3 regions of the Actinopolymorpha singaporensis genome follow, and region 2 is predicted to be linked to each of the others. Evidence: riboswitches for the same ligand, from Rfam matches in the RefSeq annotation. Region 2 holds a riboswitch; each other region holds the start of a gene.
The links. A riboswitch is a leader RNA that binds a small molecule or an ion and turns the genes downstream of it on or off. The one in region 2 is predicted to bind thiamine pyrophosphate.
Positions count from the first base shown of each region.

Region 1 (6,074 bases), 1.2 Mb from region 2:
CGACCGCCTGCACGGCGTCGGAGTGCACGGGGATGCCGTGGTGCCTCGCCAGCTCGGCGACCTCGGCGATCGGCTGGACGGTGCCCACCTCGTTGTTGGCCCACATCACCGTGACCAGCGCCACCGACCCGGGATCGGCCTCGATGCTCGTACGCAGGGCCGCCACGTCGACCCGGCCGTGCTCGTCGACCGGCAGGCACTCGACCTCGGCACCGGCGAACGACCCCAGCCAGCGCACCGAGTCGAGCACAGCGTGGTGCTCGACCGCGCTGGCCAGCACCCTCCGACGGCGTGGGTCGGCGGCCCGCCGCGCCCAGAACAGGCCCTTGACGGCGAGGTTGTCCGCCTCGGTGCCGCCGGCGGTGAAGACGATCTCCGACGGCCGGGCACCGAGTGCCTCGGCCACCGACTCCCGGGACTCCTCCACCAGCCGCCGGGCGGCCCGGCCGGAGGCGTGCAGGGACGACGCGTTGCCCAGCCGGGCGAGCTGGGCGGTCATCGCCGCCACGGCCTCCGGGAGCATCGGGGTCGTCGCGGCGTGATCGAGGTAGATGTGTGGTGCCGTCATCGCGGCTCCAGCGTAATGACCGCCACCGACAGCCGCTCCACCCGCCGGTCCGCTCGGCGCCGCCAAACCCGTCAGGTCCGGGCCGGCCAGCCTTCCAGCCGCCACGCGGCGTCCCAGAACATCCACTCCCACGCCGTCGCCCGGGCGAACGCCTCGTGCATGCGTTCCAGCGTGGCCGGGTCGGCCAGGTCGGCCATCCGGTCGGCGATCCGGCAGACCTGGGCGGTGGACCGGGCGAACTCCTCGTCCGCGTAGGTGCCGATCCAGTCGCCGTACGGGTGGCCGGTGAGGTCGCCGGCCGCCGCCAGCAGCCGCGTACCCACGTCCTGGTAGATCCAGAAGCACGGCAGCAGCGCGGCGACCAGCTCGGCGTAGCCGCGGGTGTGCGCGACACCGAGGAGGTACGACGTGTAGCCGACGCAGGTCGGCGACCGCTGGTACCGGTCGAGGTCCGGGACGTGGGTGCGGTGCAGGTCCTGTTCGACCTTGATCGCGGTGTGCGCGGACTTCGCGAAGAACGCGAGGTCCGCGCCGTTCGGCGCCTTCACCGCCGCGGCCGCGAGCGCCCGGGCGTAGTCGTCGAGGTAGAAGGTGTCCTGGGCGAGGTAGTACGCGAACCGCGCGCGGTCCAGGCTGCCGTCGCCGAGGCGTACGACGAACGGCAGTTCGTCGATCGCGGCCCGAGTGGTCGCGGTGGCCGTCCAGGCATCCGCACAGAACCCCGTCGATCCGGTCATCGCGATCCCCACCAGGCGTGGAAGTGGTGCACGGGCCCGTGTCCCCCGCCGACGTCGAGGGAGTCGGCCGCGGTCAGCGCTCCGGTGAGGTAGTCCTTGGCGTCGCCGACGGCGGTACGCCAGTCCGGCCGCTGGGGCCGCAGCGCGGTGATCGCCGAGGACAGCGTGCAGCCGGTGCCGTGCGTGTGCCGGGTGCGGATCCGGGGTGCCCGCAGCCACTCGGCGCCGTCGGCGTCGACGTAGAGGTCGGCGGACTCGTCCGGGTCGTCGCCGTGCCCGCCCTTCAGCAGGACCCGGGGTACGCCGAGCGCGAGCAGGTCGGCGGCCTGGCGTTCGACCTCGGCGGGCGTCCGCGCCGGTGAGGTGTCCAGCAGGGCGGCGGCCTCGGGGAGGTTCGGGGTCACCAGGCCGGCCAGCGGGAGCAGCTCGGTGCGTACCAGCGCGACCGCGTCCTCGGTGAGCAGCCGGTCCCCGCTGGAGGCGACCATCACCGGGTCGAGCACCACCGACGGAAGCCGGTGCCGGCGCAGCGCCTCGGCGACCGTGTGCACGACGGTGGCGTCGGCGAGCATGCCGATCTTCACCGCGTCCACGCGTACGTCGGCGACGAGGGTGTCCACCTGCTCGGCGATGAACGCCGGCGGGACGACGTGGATGCCGGTGACGCCACGGGTGTTCTGGGCGGTCAGTGCCACCAGGACCGCGGTGCCGTAGGCACCGAGGGCCGAGAACGCCTTCAGGTCGGCCTGGATGCCCGCCCCACCGGACGGGTCGCTGGTGGCGATGGTGAGCGCGACGGGCACACGCGTGGGAAGGTGACTGGTCATCGAACCTCCGTACGCAGGACTCGGGCGGCGGCCGCGGGGTCGGGCCGGCCGCAGACGGCGCTGACCACCGCGATCCCGGCCACACCGGTGGCGCGTACGGCGGCGGCGTTGTCCGGGCCGATACCGCCGATCGCGACGCTGGGCAGGCCACCCGCGGCGGCGGTGGCGACGAGTTCGGCGAGGAAGGCCAGGCCGAGCGGGGACGCCGCGTCCGGCTTGGTCGCCTGGGGGAAGACCGGCCCCACTCCGAGGTAGTTCACGGTCCCCCGCGGCAGGGCCAGCGCCCGGTCGAGCTGGCCGGAGGTGTGCGCGGACAGGCCGATCCACACGCGCGGCCCGAGCAGGTCGCGCGCGTGCTCGGGCGGCAGGTCGGACTGACCGAGGTGCACGCCGTCGGCGCCGAGCGCGTGCGCGACGTCGGCACGGTCGTTGACGAACAGGGGTACGCCGGTGCCCGCGAGCACCTCGCGGACCTGCGCACCCGTTCGGAGCAGGTCCCGGGTCGTGGCGCCCGGGTCGCGAAGCTGTACCGCGCTCACGCCGCCGGCCACCGCTTCTCTCACCGTCGCGGCCACCCCGCGCGGCCCGCACAGTGCGGTGTCGGTGACGAGGTAGAGCGAGAGGTCGAGCGAGCGATCCGGGTTGTTCGGCCCCATCGTCAAGCCAGCCTTGCGCCGGCGCGGATGCGGTCGGCGTCGGTGGCGTCCAGCTGGTCCAGCAGGGCGGTCGCGAACGACCCCGGCCGCGGTGCCCGCGCGGCCGCCGCCTCCCCGGCGAGGGTGAGCAGGACGGTGGCCGCCGTCGCGGCCAGCAGGGCGTCCCCGGTCACCGCGAGACAGCCGGCGGTGAGCGCGCCGAGCACGCAGCCGACCCCGGTGACCCGGGTCATCAGCGGATGGCCGTTGGCGACGCGTACGGTGCGTTCGCCGTCGGTGATCAGGTCGACCGGTCCGCTCACCGCCACTGACAGGGCGTACGTCCCGGCGAGCGACCTCGCGGCCGGCCAGGCCTGCTCCGGGTCGGCGGTGGACTCCACGCCGCGGCCGCCGGTGCCGCCGGTCAGGGCGAGCACCTCCGAGGCGTTCCCGCGTACGACCGCCGGCGGCGCGAGCGCCAGCAGGTCGCCGGCCAGGGCGGTACGCCAGGGCAGCGGACCGGCGGCCACGGGGTCGAGCACCCACGGACGCCCCGCCCGGGCCGCCGACGTCACCGACGCCCGCATGCCCTCGGCCGAGGCGTGGGTGACCGTACCGAGGTTGACCAGTACGGCACCGGCACCGGCAGCGAGGACGTGCGCGTCCTCGGGGGTGTCGGTCATCGCCGGGGACGCGCCCGCGGCGAGCAGGGCGTTGGCGGTGAAGTTGGCGACGACGAGATTGGTGAGGCAGTGCACCAGCGGCGCTTGATCGCGGAGGTCCTCGCGTACCCGCGCTACGGCGTCCGCGGTGACGGACGTGGTCGTGACCATCGTGCGACAGTCCCTTCGCCAGCATGATCTGGATCAGGTTCGACGGGTGTGATCTCAGTCCCGGCGTCCGGGACACCCCGCGTCACTGCGTCCGACCGTACCGGCTGAACGCGCACAATGGCGAACGCCGGCCCGCGCGGTCAGCCCGCGTGGACCGGCGTTCGCCATGAGGCCGGGACCGTGGAACCACGTCGTTCAGCCCTTGCGGCGGTTGATCTCCTCGGTCGCCTGCGGCAGCACCGCGTGCAGGTCGCCGACGACGCCGAAGTCGGCCATCTCGAAGATCGGCGCCTCCGGGTCCTTGTTGACCACCGCGATCGTCCTCGAGGTCTGCATGCCTGCCCGGTGCTGGATCGCGCCGGAGATGCCGGCGGCGAGATACAGCTGCGGTGAGACGGTCTTGCCCGTCTGGCCGACCTGGTACGCGTGGGGGTACCAGCCGGCGTCCACCGCCGCGCGGGACGCGCCGACCGCGCCGCCGAGCGCGTCCGCGAGCCCCTCGACCACGGCGAAGTTGTCCGCGGAGCCGACGCCGCGGCCGCCGGAGACCACGATCGCCGCCTCGGTCAGCTCGGGACGTCCGGTCTGGGTGCGCGGCGAACGTTCCACCACGCGCGCGGCCCGTGCCCGGTCCGACACCGTGACGTCGGCCTTCTCCTCCACCGGTTGCGCGGGTGCGGGCTCCGGCGTCGCGGAGTTGGGCTTCACGGTGAGGATCGGTGTGCCGTGGGTGACCCTGGACCGGACGGTGTAGTTGCCGGCGAACACCGCCTGGGTGGCAACGACCGTGCCGTCGCCGGGTTCGACGTCCACCACGTCGGTGAGGACTCCGGAGCCGAGCTTGATCGCCAGCCGGCCGGCGATCTCCTTGCTCTCGGCTCCCGAGGTCAGCATGATCGCGGCCGGTGTGCTCCGGTCGGCGAGCTGGGCAAGCGCCTCGGCCTTCGGTGCGACGAGGTGCTCGGTCAGCTCCGGCTGCTCCAGCAGGTAGACCTTCTGGGCGCCGTAGGTCGCCAGGGCGTCCCTGGCCTGCTCGTACCCGGCACCGACGAACACCGCCGAGGGTTCGCCGAGGCGCCGCGCGATGGTCAGCAGCTCGGTGGTGGTCTTGCGTACGACTCCGTCGACGTGGTCGACGAGAACCAGGATCTCGCTCATTTCGGCACGCTTCCTTGCAGTCGCCCGCGGTCGGTCGCCCGTACCCGGATCGGTGGTCGAAGGTCTTGGCAGCTCGCGGCTGGGTGCGGACGTCAGACGAACCGCTGCTCGGCCAGGAACGCGACGAGCCTCTGCCCGCCGTCGCCCTCGTCGGTGACGACCGTGCCCTTCTGCCGGGGCGGGCGCGCCTCGAACGAGTCGACCGCGGTCCACGCCGCGGCCAGGCCGACCGAACCGGCGTCGACGCCGAGGTCGGCGAGGCTCCAGGTCTGCACCGGCTTCTTCTTCGCCGCCATGATTCCCTTGAACGACGGGTAGCGGGGCTCGTTGGCCTGGTCGGTGACCGAGACCACGGCCGGCAGTGCGGCCTCGACGGTCTCGGTGGCGGCCTCGCCGTCGCGACGGATCCGCACGGTGCCGTCGCCGACCTCGAGCTCGCTGGCGAAGGTGAGCTGTGGCAGGTCGAGACGCTCGGCCAGCATCGCCGGGACCACCGACATGCTGCCGTCGGTGGAGGCCATCCCGCACAGCACGAGGTCGACCGGCTGGTCGGTGCCCAGCTTGCGGATCGCCTCGGCCAGCACCAGCGACGTGCCCACCGAGTCCGAGCCGTGGATGGCGTCGTCGAGTACGTGCACCGCCTTGCCCGCGCCCATCTGCAGGCTCTTCTTCAGCGCGTCGGCGGCGTCGGCGGGACCGACGGTGAGGACGGTCACCTCGGCGTCGCCGGCCTCGGCGAGCTTGAGGGCGGCCTCGACCGCGTACTCGTCCAGCTCCGACAACAGGCCGGGCACACCGGACCGGTCGACGGTGCGGTCGCCGGGGTCGAAGCCGCGTTCCGCGGTCGCGTCCGGGACGTACTTCACACACACCACGATGTTCATGCTCGCGTCCGGCTCCTCACTCGCGTCCTTGGCGGCCGTGTCGGTCCGACCCGGCGTCCTCGACGGCCCCACTGGGCCAGAGGGTTCACCGACCCGGGGTTCCGCCCCCAACCGTAGACAAGACCTACCCGACAGGCGCGAGGTTACCCGCGAGTAGCTTCGCGGGCAACCACCGGGTTTGGAGGGGCCGGTCAGGGATCCCGGGCAGCCGAGGGTGCGGCCTGGGGGAGTCCGGGCGGACTCCCCCAGGCCGGCGGCTGCGTCCCGGGCCGTCCTCCCGGGCGGTCCTACAGAACGGCGTTCAGCGACTCGGCGGTCTTGGCCACCGCGTCGCGGGGGTCCATGGCCCGCAGCTCGGCGTTGAACGGCTCGACCTTGACCGGCCCGACGTACCCGATCTTGCGCAGGGCGCCCACGAAGCCGGCCACGTCG
Region 1 covers NZ_LT629732.1:5,875,993-5,882,066, forward strand. Annotated here, with positions in the region: gene BLU27_RS26265 (cysteine desulfurase family protein) at 1-568, opposite strand, end outside; gene BLU27_RS26270 (TenA family protein) at 640-1,305, opposite strand; gene thiD (bifunctional hydroxymethylpyrimidine kinase/phosphomethylpyrimidine kinase) at 1,302-2,132, opposite strand; gene thiE (thiamine phosphate synthase) at 2,129-2,788, opposite strand; gene thiM (hydroxyethylthiazole kinase) at 2,791-3,600, opposite strand; TPP riboswitch at 3,593-3,690, opposite strand; gene BLU27_RS26290 (electron transfer flavoprotein subunit alpha/FixB family protein) at 3,796-4,758, opposite strand; gene BLU27_RS26295 (electron transfer flavoprotein subunit beta/FixA family protein) at 4,851-5,642, opposite strand; gene BLU27_RS26300 (sugar phosphate isomerase/epimerase family protein) at 5,930-6,074, opposite strand, start outside.
Region 1: it holds a riboswitch for thiamine pyrophosphate, as region 2 does, so the genes downstream of both, thiM (hydroxyethylthiazole kinase) here and thiO (glycine oxidase ThiO) in region 2, are expected to answer to the same signal.

Region 2 (6,074 bases):
CTCGCCCAGCGCGGCGACGATCGGGTCGGTCAGCCGCGCGCCGGTACGGGGTCCACCGGCGCCGTAGAGCACCCACAGCGCACCGCCGGGCCGCAGCGCTGCCGTCAACAGGTGGAGTTCGGCGGTGGGACAGCGTGTCCAGAAGAGGTTGACATCCACCGAGAACGCCACGTCCAGACTGTGGTCCGGGAGGTCCAGCGTGTCCAACTCCCCGTGCCGAACCTCCAGCCGGCCGGCGGACACGTGCCCGGCGTTGCGGTCGAGCGTACGCCGCACCGCCACCGCCGAACGGTCGAGCGCGACCAGCCGGCCGCTGCGCAGCCGGGCGCACACGAGTTCGGCGGCGGCACCCGCTCCACAGCCGATCTCCAGCACGTGGTCGGCCGGGCCGGGGTCGAGTACGTCGACAGCCCAGCGCACGCGCTCGGGAATGCTCGCCACCGCGGCTCCTCGCGAACTCTCGTTCCGCCCCCTTGACCGACCTCACATCGGCACCGGATCCGGCGCCGCATCGGGACCCCGGCAACCAATGGCGGCAGATGCTACCGGTGGACAGGTGTGGTGACCAGGTTCTCGACCAGCTGGCAGGAGTGGTGGCCGACAGGTATCGCCGCCGGGCGATCCTCGTCGGTGCGGACCTGGTCCGCACACTGGTCCTCGGCGCGATCCCGCTCTGCGCGATGTGGACGTTCACGTGCGATCATCGTCTGCCGCTGGCTGACCCCGGCCGGCTACCTCCTGCTCCCGCTCGCTGGTCCCGGCGGCACGGGCCTGGCGTTGCTGTGCGTCGCGCAGTTCGTGTTCGGGCTCTCGATCGGCGTCGACAGCCCGATCGAGAACCAGATCTTGACGTACGCAAAGCGCAGTTGACAGGCGCACGGTCTCCGGTCGCGGTCGATCGACTCCAACGAGAACCTGCCCCTGCGCGAGCCCTTGCCAGAAACTCAAGCACCTGCTTTACTAAAGTACATGCTTGACCAAGTGGACGAGCTCGACCTCGTGTTCCATGCCCTCGCCGACCCGACTCGCCGGGCCATGGTCGAGCGCATGACCTCCGGCCCGGTGTCGGTGTCGGAGCTGGCGCGTCCACTCCCGATGAGCCTGGCGGCCGCCCTGCAGCACGTGCAGGTGCTGGAGGCCAGCGGCCTCGTGCACACCCAGAAGGAGGGCAGGGTCCGCATGTGCCGCATCGAGCCGAAGATCCTGCGCAACGCCGAGAAGTGGATCACCGAGCGCCGGGCGACCTGGGAGGCCCGCCTCGACCGCCTGGACAAGCTGCTCGGCGAGGACTGACGGCCCACCAAAGGCGCCCTCCCCGAGTCCCAGCACACACCACCCACCACGCCCACCACGCCACCCACGGAAGAGATACTCCAGTGAACGACCGAAGCCTCAGCCACTCGACCTTCACCATCGAACGCGACTACAAGGCGTCGGCGGCGAAGATCTTCCACGCGTTCGCCGACCCGCAGACCAAGGCACGCTGGTTCGACGCGCCCACCGACGAGTGGTGCCCGATCAGTTCCGCCCACGACTTCCGTGAGGGCGGCCGCGAGCACAGCGAGAGCCAGTTCGGCCAGGACGGTCCGGTGTCCCGGTTCGACGCGTACTACCACGAGATCGTCCCGGACACCCGCTTCGTCTACAGCTACGAGATGCGCGTGGACTCCACCCGCCTGTCGGTCTCCCTGACTTCCATCGAGCTGACTCCGGTCGAGGGCGGCACCCGGCTGACCCTGACCGAACAGGGCGTCTACTTCGACGGCCTGGACAACACCCCCGAACGCGAACGCGGCACCCGCGAGATGCTGGACGTGCTCGCCGCCGTGGTGGAGGACTGAGAACCATGCCCACCCTGATGTTCCTCAACCTGCCCGTCGAGGACCTGGCCCGATCGGTCGCCTTCTACGAGGCTCTCGGCTACTCCACCGATCCGAACTTCACCGGCGACGAGTCTGCCTGTGTGGTGATCAGCGAGACCATCTACGTGATGCTCGTCGTCCGACCGTACTTCCAGACGTACGTGTCCACCGAGGTGGCCGACGCGACGAAGGTGACCGAGGCGATGTTCGGTCTCGGTGTGGACAGCCGCGAGGACGTGGATACCCTTGTCGACAAGGCACTTGCTGCCGGCGGGTCGGCAGCGCGTGAGCCTCGGGACCTCGGCTTCATGTACAACCGCACGTTCCTGGATCCGGACGGCCACTACTGGGACGTCTTCTGGATGGACCCGACCGCCGCACAGCAGGGCCCGCCCACCGAGTAGCTGCGTTGCGGACGCCGCCCTCAGAACGGCGGCAGGTCGTCGACGGCCGACGCCATCTCCATGGGGGCGGTGGGGGCGGTAGATGCCAGGTCCGCTGGTACGGGATCGGTGAGGGATGGTGTTCTGCTTCGGTACTGCCGGCCGTGGGGGTCGGTGAGCCTGTGTTCGCCGGGTCCGGTCTGCTGGAGTTTCCAGTCCCGCTCGGTTTTGGCCTTGTGGTGACGCGGGCACAGGGGCGCGATGTTGTCCACAGATGTTTCCCCGCCCTCCTTGTGTTCGGTGTTGTGGTCCAGGTGGCAGGTCGCGGCGGGCCTGCGGCAGGTGGTCCACACGCAGCGCGGGTCGCGGGCATGCACCAGCTCTGCCTGCAGCCCGCGCAGGAACCTCACCGGGATCGGATGCAGATGCAGTAGCCGCCCTGTGACCGGGTGAGTGACCCCGACACTGAACCTGGCTTCGGGGTTGTCGAGGTGGTTGGCGACGATCAGGCGGGCCACCTCGGTGATGACCGGCCCGAACCCGCCGAGCTCACCCGGCTGAGCACTCAGTCCCATCAGGGTGGTCAACGGCACGTTCAGCTGCACTTTCGCCCGCGTTCGTATGGCACCCCAGCTCGGCTGCGAGGAACACCAGGGCAGCGGAGGCGGTGTAGGTGCTGCGGCTTGCGGAGGTGTCGTCCTTCCACCAGGTGGTGGATCGGTCGGCCCGTCGGGTCGGCGGCTCTGGTGCGGGATGTGGCCCGCAGCGGGAGCACCAACTGTGGGAGCGGCCTTGTTGGCGGCGGCCGCGTTCTCCCCTCCGGCGTGGTGTTCCGCGGCGTTGTGTTCCGCGGCGTCGTGGGCGGTGGTGTCGTGGATCGGGGTGCCGCTCGCGGCGGAGCCGCACACCGTGCACCTGGTGACGGGGGCGGGTGAGCAGTCGCCACACTCGCACCAGCCGTGGTGCAGGTCGTGGTCGGGGAACCTGTGAATGGCACAGGGGCCCCGGCCCTGCCCGGCCGCATCGCCTGCCCCTGCGTCCTGCCGAGCACTGCCCTGCTCGGTGTCGCTCTGCTCGGTGTCGCTCTGCTCGGTGTCGCTCTGCTCGGTGTCGCTCTGCTCGGTGTCGCTCTGCTCGGTGTCGCTCTGCTCGGCATGGCCGCACTGAGCATCGCCGTTGGTCGCGTCCCGGTCCGCCTGGTTCTGTTCGGTGTGGTCGGGGGCGGGGCAGTCGGTGATGTCGGCGGTGCCGGTCAGCAGGGAGGCGGCGACGTCGGCACGGAGTTGGCCGAGGGTGCGCGAGTCGCCGGTGGACTTGACCGCTCGGGCGACGGCGTCGACATAGCCGAACGCCTCGGCAGCCTGGTCGGCCGACAGTCCGCGGATGGAAAGGTCGGCGACGCCGTCGACGGCGGGCCAGATCGCCACGTCACGCGCGGAGCGCTTGGCCTTGTGGCGTTTGGCGGCTGCTTCGGGGTCGGCCTTGACCACCTCGGCTTCGACCTTCGCGCGCAGCAGTCCGCCCCGCAGGTCCAGCACCTTCGGGAACAGCGCGTTCTCGATGATGTCCCACAGGTCGGGCTTGGCATCGGTGATGCGGTCGACGATGACCCGCGCCTCGGTGATCTCCAGGCCACCGGAGGCGAGCGCCTCCCGCACCCGCGGCAGCCGGGGCAGCGCCGTGGCCATCGCCATCACCCAGTGGGCGTGGTGACCGGTCCAGCCAAGCAGCGGTTCAAGAACTTCCGGTGTGAACGGGTCCGGTGTGGCGCTGCGCTCGGCAGGCAGATCAGGCATGCCGGGGACAGCATGGGCGAGCTCGTTCACGGTGGTCAGGCACTCGGCCTCGCTCCAGCAAACCAGCCGCCGCTGCGCCTTCAGCAACTCCTCCAACTCCCACCCGTTACACGCAGCCCGGTCAACCGAAGCGACCGCGACAGCAAGCGCCGGTCCAGGCGACATCTCCGCCAACCCGGCAGGCAGCACCCGACGGCCACCGGGCTCCACACCCAGATGCCCGTCGAAGCACTCGCCGCCGTCGCTCATGGGTTCGATTCTATCGAACATGATCGGCTATCGCGCCCGGGAAAGCCCTTATCCACAAGCGAATCCAGGCATTTTCAAGCTGTGTGACACCACACCGTCGTGAAGGGCGTTAGCCTGCCGCTGCCCGATCACCTCCGACTTGGCGTCGGCGTTCATGTCAACCCAGTCTTGCCGGGCCAGTTCCCACTCTGTCGCGGCGTAGAGAGCACGATCGGACTCGTCGGTGCGTCCGTGTGCCCCGATCCGGCTCGATTCGCCGAGTGACCACGGATCCCGTGTTACGGTCGACTTCCACGCGGGTGCCCGCCGGCAGCGGGCTGAGAGGGAGCTGACGCCGCTCCGACCGCCGAACCTGATCCGGGTCATGCCGGCGAAGGAAGTGAGGATCCGACGTGAGGATCGCCGTACTCGGCGCGGGCGTCATCGGGCTGGCCTGCGGCGTCGAACTCCTTCGCGCCGGGCACGACGTTCGTGTCTTCGATCCCGCTCCGGTCTCCGGCGCGACCCACGCGGCCGCAGGGATGCTCTCCCCTGCCGGTGAGGCCTGGCACGGCGAGGAGAACCTCCTCCGCCTCGGGGTGGAGAGCGCCGGCCTGTGGCCGGAGTACGCCGCCTGGCTTGAGTCCGCGACCGGTGTGGACGTCGACCACCGCCGCGCCGGTACGTTGCTGGTCGGCCGCGACCACGACGACGTTCAGGTGGTACGCCGGATTCTCGACGTGCTTGCTGCGCATGGCATCGAGTACGAGGAACTCCGACGGCGTGGCCTGTGCGAGCGCGAACCCGAACTCTCCACCCGGGTCGCCGGCGGGGCATACCTGCCCGGTGACCACAGCGTCAACCCGCGCAGGGTCTCCGCCGCGCTGCTCACCCTGCTCGGCGACCGGGTCGAACGCTGCCGGGCGGTCCCATCGCCCGTCCCCGCTTGGGGACACGGTGACGATGACGGTTCGACTGCGTCGGTGGACGGCGTGCGCACCGAGGACGGGCGGCTGGTGCCCGCCGATGCCGTCCTGGTGGCGACCGGCCACCGCCTGCCCCCACAGGTGCCACAGCACCGCCTCGTCCGGCCCGTACGTGGTGAGATTCTGCGCGTACGGCTGCCGGCCGACCAGGCGCCGACCCGGACGGTGCGCGCCGTCGTACACGGCGAACCCGTGTACGTCGTGCCGCGCGCCGACGGTGAGGTGGTGATCGGCGCGACCCAGGAGGAGCACGCCGGGCAGCCGACGCCGACCGTCGGCGGAGTCGCGCGCCTGCTCGACGCGGCGCGCACGCTGCTTCCGGGTCTCGAACGCGCCGAGATTCTCGAGGTCCTCGCGCGGCACCGTCCCGGCACACCCGACAACGGCCCGCTGCTCGGCCCGACCGGCGTCACCGGTCTCTTCCTCGCTGCCGGCCACCACCGGGGTGGGGTGCTGCTGGCGCCGGTCACGGCACGGATTCTGCGTACCCAGATCGAGGCCGGTGGGCGACCGCGACAGTCACCGGTCGGCGAAGCGCCGCCGGGGCCGCCTCGGAGGTTGCGGACGCGTTCTCCCCCAACCGGTTCGACTCACTGGACAGGAGGAACCAATGGACGTCACTGTCAACGGCCAGCTGACACAGGTCCCGTTCGGCCTCAGCGTCGCCGACCTTGTGCGCGGGCGGCTGCCCGATCCGAGGAGCGTCGCGGTCGCCGTCAACGGTGCTGTCGTACGCGCCGGTGACTGGGAACGAACCCAGGTCGGTCCAGGGGACGCCGTCGAGATCGTCACCGCCCGGCAGGGAGGCTGAAGTGGTCG
Region 2 covers NZ_LT629732.1:4,639,258-4,645,331, forward strand. Annotated here, with positions in the region: gene BLU27_RS20890 (class I SAM-dependent methyltransferase) at 1-441, opposite strand, end outside; gene BLU27_RS20895 (hypothetical protein) at 562-870, shown strand; gene BLU27_RS20900 (ArsR/SmtB family transcription factor) at 970-1,293, shown strand; gene BLU27_RS20905 (SRPBCC family protein) at 1,377-1,841, shown strand; gene BLU27_RS20910 (VOC family protein) at 1,847-2,266, shown strand; gene BLU27_RS30000 (HNH endonuclease signature motif containing protein) at 2,287-4,290, opposite strand; TPP riboswitch at 4,576-4,686, shown strand; partial or broken gene thiO (glycine oxidase ThiO) at 4,683-5,696, shown strand; gene thiS (sulfur carrier protein ThiS) at 5,866-6,066, shown strand; gene BLU27_RS20930 (thiazole synthase) at 6,068-6,074, shown strand, end outside.

Region 3 (6,074 bases), 590 kb from region 2:
ACGCGAGGACACAGACGGCCAGCAGCGCGACGACCACCTCCACCGCCCCCACCAGCCAGCCCGCGCCGCGTACCTGGTCGAGCAGCCCGCGCACCGGGCCGACCTTGCTCAGGTCGATCTTCGCCTCCGACACCGCGCGGGAGCCGAAACCGGCGACCACGCCGACGGTCAGCAACCCGGACAGCGTGAACGGCCCGTACCTCACCCACCGTGGGTCCAGGGTCGCCAGCCTGGTCTCCTGCTCCGAGGTGTTCGTACGGGCCGGTGGCGGTGCGGTCGTCGATGCGCGTGCCGCCGCCGCTTCGGGCGCCGCAGCGGACGCCGTGCCGGGCCGCAGCCGGTGCAGGAGTTCCTCGCGCAGGCGGTGGGCGTCCGGGGCAGCGAGGGCGTCCAGCTTCAGCCCCTGCTCGCCCTTGCGGTCCGAACGGCCGGTGCCGATCTCGACCCGGGCGAGCCCCACCAGCCGGTGCATCGCGTTCGCGGTGACGTCGACGGTGCGTACCCGGTCACGAGGGACGGTCAGCACCCGGCGGCGCAGCAGACCGCGGCGGACCTGCACGTGCGCGGGAGAGATGCGGTAGGTGGTGGTGAACCACCGCAGGGTTCCGAGGGCGACCACGAGGACCAGGCCGACCAGGCCCCACAGCGGGCCGTGACCGCTGGTGCTCCCGGCCACCGCGACGCCGAGCAGCGCGGGCAGCGAGCGGAGGAGTTCCTGCACCGGGTGGACCGCTAGCATCCGCGGGCTCAGCCGCCGCCAGCTCCCGGTGTCGGTCGCGTTCGCGGTGTCGGCGGGAGGGGTGCCGGCGGGCGGGGTGCCGAGCTCGGTCACGTCGCGTCCCCCTGGTTGGCCTGTGTGGTCCGGGTGAGCTCGTCGACCAGCCGCTCGGCGGTGTCGCGGTCCAGGCCGCGGATCTTCAGCGGACCGGCGGCCGAGGCGGTGGTGACGGTGACGTTCGACAGTCCGAAGAGCTGCTCAAGCGGGCCGCGTTCACTGTCCACGGTCTGGATCCGGGACACCGGTGCGATCCGGCGTTCCTGGTCGAACCAGCCGGACTGGGTGTAGACGGCCTCGTCGGTGGCCTCCCAGCGGTGCACGTGGTAGCGCCAGCGCGGCATCACCGTCACGTGGGCGGCGCCGAGGACGACAGTTGCCACCACGCCGGCCGCCCGCCAGCCGGTGGCGCCGCCGGCGAGCACCCACCACCCGACCTGTACGGCGAGCAGCAACAACCAGCCCGCGCCGGCGCGGGCGGCCCAGTAGCGCGTGGCTCGAGGTGCGACGCGGTGCCGGGGTGGACGAAGCTCGAGTGCGGGCTGGCGTTGGTCGGCGACAGTCACCCGCTCAGTGTGGCGAAGGAACGCCCGCCCGTCCCGTGTGGGTCGGGCGGGCCGGACCCGTGACAGATGTCAGGGGTCCGGGCGCGGGTCTGGCCGGTCCGGAGGCTCGTCCCGTTGCCCGCGTTCGCTACCAGAACAGGAACCGCCAGGTGCCCAGGGCGACGCTGACCGCGGTGGCGCCCGCGACGACCGCGACCGTGGCGGCGACGAACACCCAGTCCGCCCGGCGCAGCGGCCGGGGCCGGGCCAGCGTGCGGTCCGGCCGGTCGGTGAAGCCGCGCGACTCCATGGCGGTCGCCAGCCGGACCCCACGCCGGATCGCCACCACCAGCAGGGCGAACACGCCGGAGGCGAACAGCCGGGCCCGGCGTACCGGCGACCGGCCGGCGTCCAGCCCGCGCGCACGGCGGGCGAGTAGCAGGGTCCGCCACTCGTCGCCGAGCACCGGCAGCAGCCGGAACGCCGCCAGCGCGCCGAAGGTGAACCGGGGCGGCGTACGGAAGTGCTGCACCAGCGCGTCGGCGAACTCGGTCGGGTCGGTGGAGGCGAACGCCACCACGCCCGGCAACGCGATGGCGAGCACCCGGGTCACCACCGAGACGGTGGCCAGCAGGCTCTGGCTGGACACGTGCAACGGACCGGCATCGAGCCACACCGTTCCGCCGGTCTGGTCGGTGAACAGCAATGTGGACAACGCCAGCCCGGCGACGGTGACGAACAGCAACACCAGCCGGCGGAGGAGGATCCGCCACCGCAGCCCGGCCGCGGCGATGGCGACCAGTTCGGCGCCGAGGACGATGGCCGGCGTCACCGCGTCGGCAGTGAGCAGCAGTCCGGCCAGGATCACGAGGGCTGCGACGATCTTGGTGACCGGGTTCAGCCGGGTGGCCGGCGCGTCCGGGTCGGTGACGATGGGTTCGGCGAGGATGCTCACCCGATCACCCGCCCGGACCGCACGCGGACCTCCCGGTCTGCGAGCACGCTGATCAGGTCGCGGTCGTGGCTCACGCAGCAGATCGCGTGGCCGTCGTCGCGCAGCTCGGCGAGCAGGTCGACCAGCTCGCCCCACGTACGCCGGTCCTGCCCGAACGTCGGCTCGTCCAGGACGAGGACCCGCGGCCCGCTCGCCAGCGCGGTGCCCACCGACAGCCGGCGCTTCTCCCCGCCGGACAGCGTGAACGGGTTCGCGTCGGCCAGGTGGTCCAGGGCGAGCCGGTGCAGGAGCTCGTCCACCCGCTGACCGGTGTCGCCGCGGGAGAGGCCGGCGAGCCGGGGCCCGAGGGCGAGCTCGGCCCGCACGCTCGCGGTGAGGAACTGGTGCTCGGGATCCTGGAAGACAGTGCCCACCGCGCGTACCAGCTGCGCCGCGCGCCAGCGGTGCAACGGCCGGCGCTCGCCGGATCTCCGGCGGCCTGCGGCGAGCCTCGGGAACAGACCGGACGACAGGTCGGGGGAGACCCTCACCTCACCCGCCGACGGGCTGAGCAACCCGGCGGTGAGCATGGCGAGGGTGGACTTTCCGGAGCCGTTAGCGCCCGTGACCGCGACCACCTCACCGGCCGACAGCCGCAGGTCGGCGTCGGCGAGGGCGGGCCGTTCGGCAGCCGGGTAGGTGTAGCCGACCGCCTGAGCGGTGAGCAGGTCGGCCGGCCTGCTCGGAGCGGTCCGGCGCGGCGCCGGGATTTCGCCCGGGATCCACACTCCGGCTGCGGCCAGCGACCCGTGGCCGGCGGCGAAGACCTTCTCCGGGGTACCGTCGGCGAGCACGCCGCCGCCGGCCCGGAGCACCACCACCCGATCCACCATCGGCAGCCAGTCACCGACCCGGTGGTCCACCACGACCAGCGTCGCTCCGGTGGCCGCGACCACCTGGTCGACGGCCTGGCGTACCAGCGCTGCTCCGTCGGGGTCGAGGTTGGCGGTCGGCTCGTCCAGCAGGATCAGGTCCGGGCGCAGCGCCACCACGCCGGCCAGGACGAGCCGCTGCTTCTCCCCGCCGGACAGCCGGCCGGTCGGGTGGTCCCGGTCGTACGGGAAACCGGTCAGCGCGAGCGCCTCGTCGACCCGCGGCCAGATGCGCTCGGTGGGCACGGCGCGGTTCTCCAGCCCGAACGCCACGTCGTCGCCGGCCCGCGCCATCACCAGCTGCGTCTCCGGATCCTGGAACGCCAGGCCGATCCGGTCGCGTACCCGCGCCGGAGGCGCACCGCCGACCAGCAGGGCCCCCTCGACGTCGCCGGCCTGTTCGGCGTCGAGCAGTCCGGCGAGCCCGGTGAGCAGGGTGCTCTTGCCGCCGCCGGACGGCCCGGCGAGCAGTACCCGCTCGCCGGGCTCGACGGTCAGCTCGAGGTCCCGGACCGCCCACGTCTGCCGGCCGGCGTACCGGAACGACCACCCGCGTGCCTGGATCGACAGCGGGGGACCGGGCCGGGACGCAGCGGACGGGGACGCCGACGCCGCCGCGCTCACCGGGGCGTCTGCTCCCGGCCGGACGCGAACGGCGCCAGCACACCGGTGGCGGCGAGTGCCCGGACGAGCGCGAACGAGCCGGCCCCCGCGATGACGACGGAGCTCACCACCACGAGGACGCCGTACACCAGCTTCCAGGTCGGCGCCCACGCGACGTTGTAGAGGACGTTGTCCATCACGGCCGGGACCACCCCGGCGACCGCGCCGGCGAGCAGTGCCACCGGCGGCCGCCACCGGCGGTAGCGGAACGCCGCGAAGACCAGTTCCGCGGCGAGACCCTGGACCAGGCCGTAGAGGATGATCGCCAGCGGACTGTCGACACCCAGGAAGGCCGAGACGGCGGCGGCGACGAGTTCGGTGAACACCGCGGCGCCCGGCTTGCGGATCAGCAGGCCGCCGAGCACGCCGGGAAGCAGCCACATGCCGTAGAGCACCGCCTGGGCCGGCTTGAAGCCGGCGAAGACCGGGCCGACCGCGGTGTACATCGCGCCCCAGGCGACGAACACAACGCCGAACGCCACTGCTACCACCGCCGCGACCACGATGTCGACAGTGCGCCACCGCCGGTTGACCGGCCGCTGACCGCGCGCCGCGGTCGAGGTCACATCCTGGGTCATGAACGTCCTCCCTGAACCGGGGAGGAGACGCGGCCGAGTGCCACAGGTCCGGCTCGCCGCTAGGTGCTCCGCACCGCCCGATCGGTCGATCGGCCCGGCGCGGACCCGGTGACGAACGGACAGACCGACTTCCTGCGCTGGCATTACCCAGATCAGGTTCGAGGGTCTGCGGGCGGCGCCATCACTGGCGGCCCCGCACTCTCAGCGCTTCCGCGCTCCCCTGTCGTCTGCTGTTGTCCTTGCTGGTCTTGCTGGTCTTGCTGGTCTTGCTGGTCCTGCTGTCTGCTGGTCCTGCTGTCTGCTGGTCCTGCTTCCGTCCGCCCGAAGGTTACACCGGGCCGCCCGGACTCGCCGTGGTCCGGGACGAGCCGCTGGGCCGTCAGACCCCGAGCGGGGCGTGGGCCAGCGCCTGGACCGCCGCCGGCGGCCCGCCGACCTCGGCCCGGGACGCGCCCCTGCGCCCGAACATGTACAGCGTGATCTCGCTCGGGAGCCCGGACAGGACGGCGGTCGGCTCACCGTTGCGGACCCGTGCGGTGGCCCCGTCCGGCCGGGCCACCAGCACCCCGGCGGCGGACCGGCGGAACAGCATCCGGCCGGCGCTGCCGACCCGCCGCCACAGGAGGTCCTCGAAGTCACCCGGCAGCTCGCGCGGAGTCCACTCCGGCTGGGCGCGCCGCACGTCCTCGTGGTGGACGAAGAACTCCACCGTGTTGGCGGCGCGGTCCACCACCGGCAGCCGGGCCGGAGACCACGAGGGAGGGCCCTGACGGAACCGGTCGACCAGCCCGGTGTAGCCGAGCCTCCCGACCAGCCCGGCCATGCGTTCCTTCGTCTTGCCGGCGAGCGGTGGCAGCAGGATGCCCGCGGCGCCCAGCGGGTCACTCTCCCGGATCACCAGGTGGGCGGCGAGGTCGGACGTGCTCCAGTCGGCACACAGAGTGGGTGCGTCCGGGCCCAGTGCGTCCAGCAGGTCGGCGAGCGCTCGGCGTTCGGCGCGGGCGTGATCAGTCATCCCCCGATCGTAGGACGCCGAGGCGGGTTCGGAGGCGGGCCGCCTGCCGCGTGTCTCGTCTGAGGCGGCCCACCTCGATCACGTCCTACGCCAGCAGCTCCACCTGGGCGAGGGACACCGGCGGGCCACCCGCGGCTTCGGGGGTCGGCGCGAGGTCGAGCCGGTAGTGGGAGTACTCGCCTGGTGCTGCGACCCGGAACGGCCGGGTGTGCACCGGCCACGCGAACTCCTCCCCGCTCCGGATGTCCAGCACCTCCCAACTCGTCCCGTCCCGGGAGCCGGCGAGCACCCACGCCGCCGGGGCCGCACCGCCGGCGTTTTCCACGGGAGAGGTGAGCGTGTAGAAGCCGACCCGGGCCGGTGCCGCCAGCTCGTACGAGACCCACCGCTGGGTACCGGCGAACGTCACCGAGCCGGCCGAGCTGTCGTCGAACAGGTGCTCGGCGTCCGCTCCCTCGCTCGCCCGGGCCGTGCCGGAGCTGGGCCGGGTCACGTCGACGAGGGGTGCGGGCGCCTCGCCGGGTGCGGTGAGCGAGGGCGGTGCGGCGTCCGGCCCGCTCGCCCAGCCGGAGGGCTCGGACCCCATCGCGAACTCCAGCACGCCGCCCTTGGCGAGCAGGTCGTGCGGCAGC
Region 3 covers NZ_LT629732.1:5,224,588-5,230,661, reverse strand. Annotated here, with positions in the region: gene BLU27_RS23440 (PH domain-containing protein) at 1-832, opposite strand, end outside; gene BLU27_RS23435 (PH domain-containing protein) at 829-1,341, opposite strand; gene BLU27_RS23430 (energy-coupling factor transporter transmembrane component T family protein) at 1,469-2,275, opposite strand; gene BLU27_RS23425 (ABC transporter ATP-binding protein) at 2,272-3,810, opposite strand; gene BLU27_RS23420 (ECF transporter S component) at 3,807-4,427, opposite strand; TPP riboswitch at 4,540-4,659, opposite strand; gene BLU27_RS23415 (TIGR03085 family metal-binding protein) at 4,807-5,442, opposite strand; gene BLU27_RS23410 (GH92 family glycosyl hydrolase) at 5,528-6,074, opposite strand, start outside.
Region 3: it holds a riboswitch for thiamine pyrophosphate, as region 2 does, so the genes downstream of both, BLU27_RS23420 (ECF transporter S component) here and thiO (glycine oxidase ThiO) in region 2, are expected to answer to the same signal.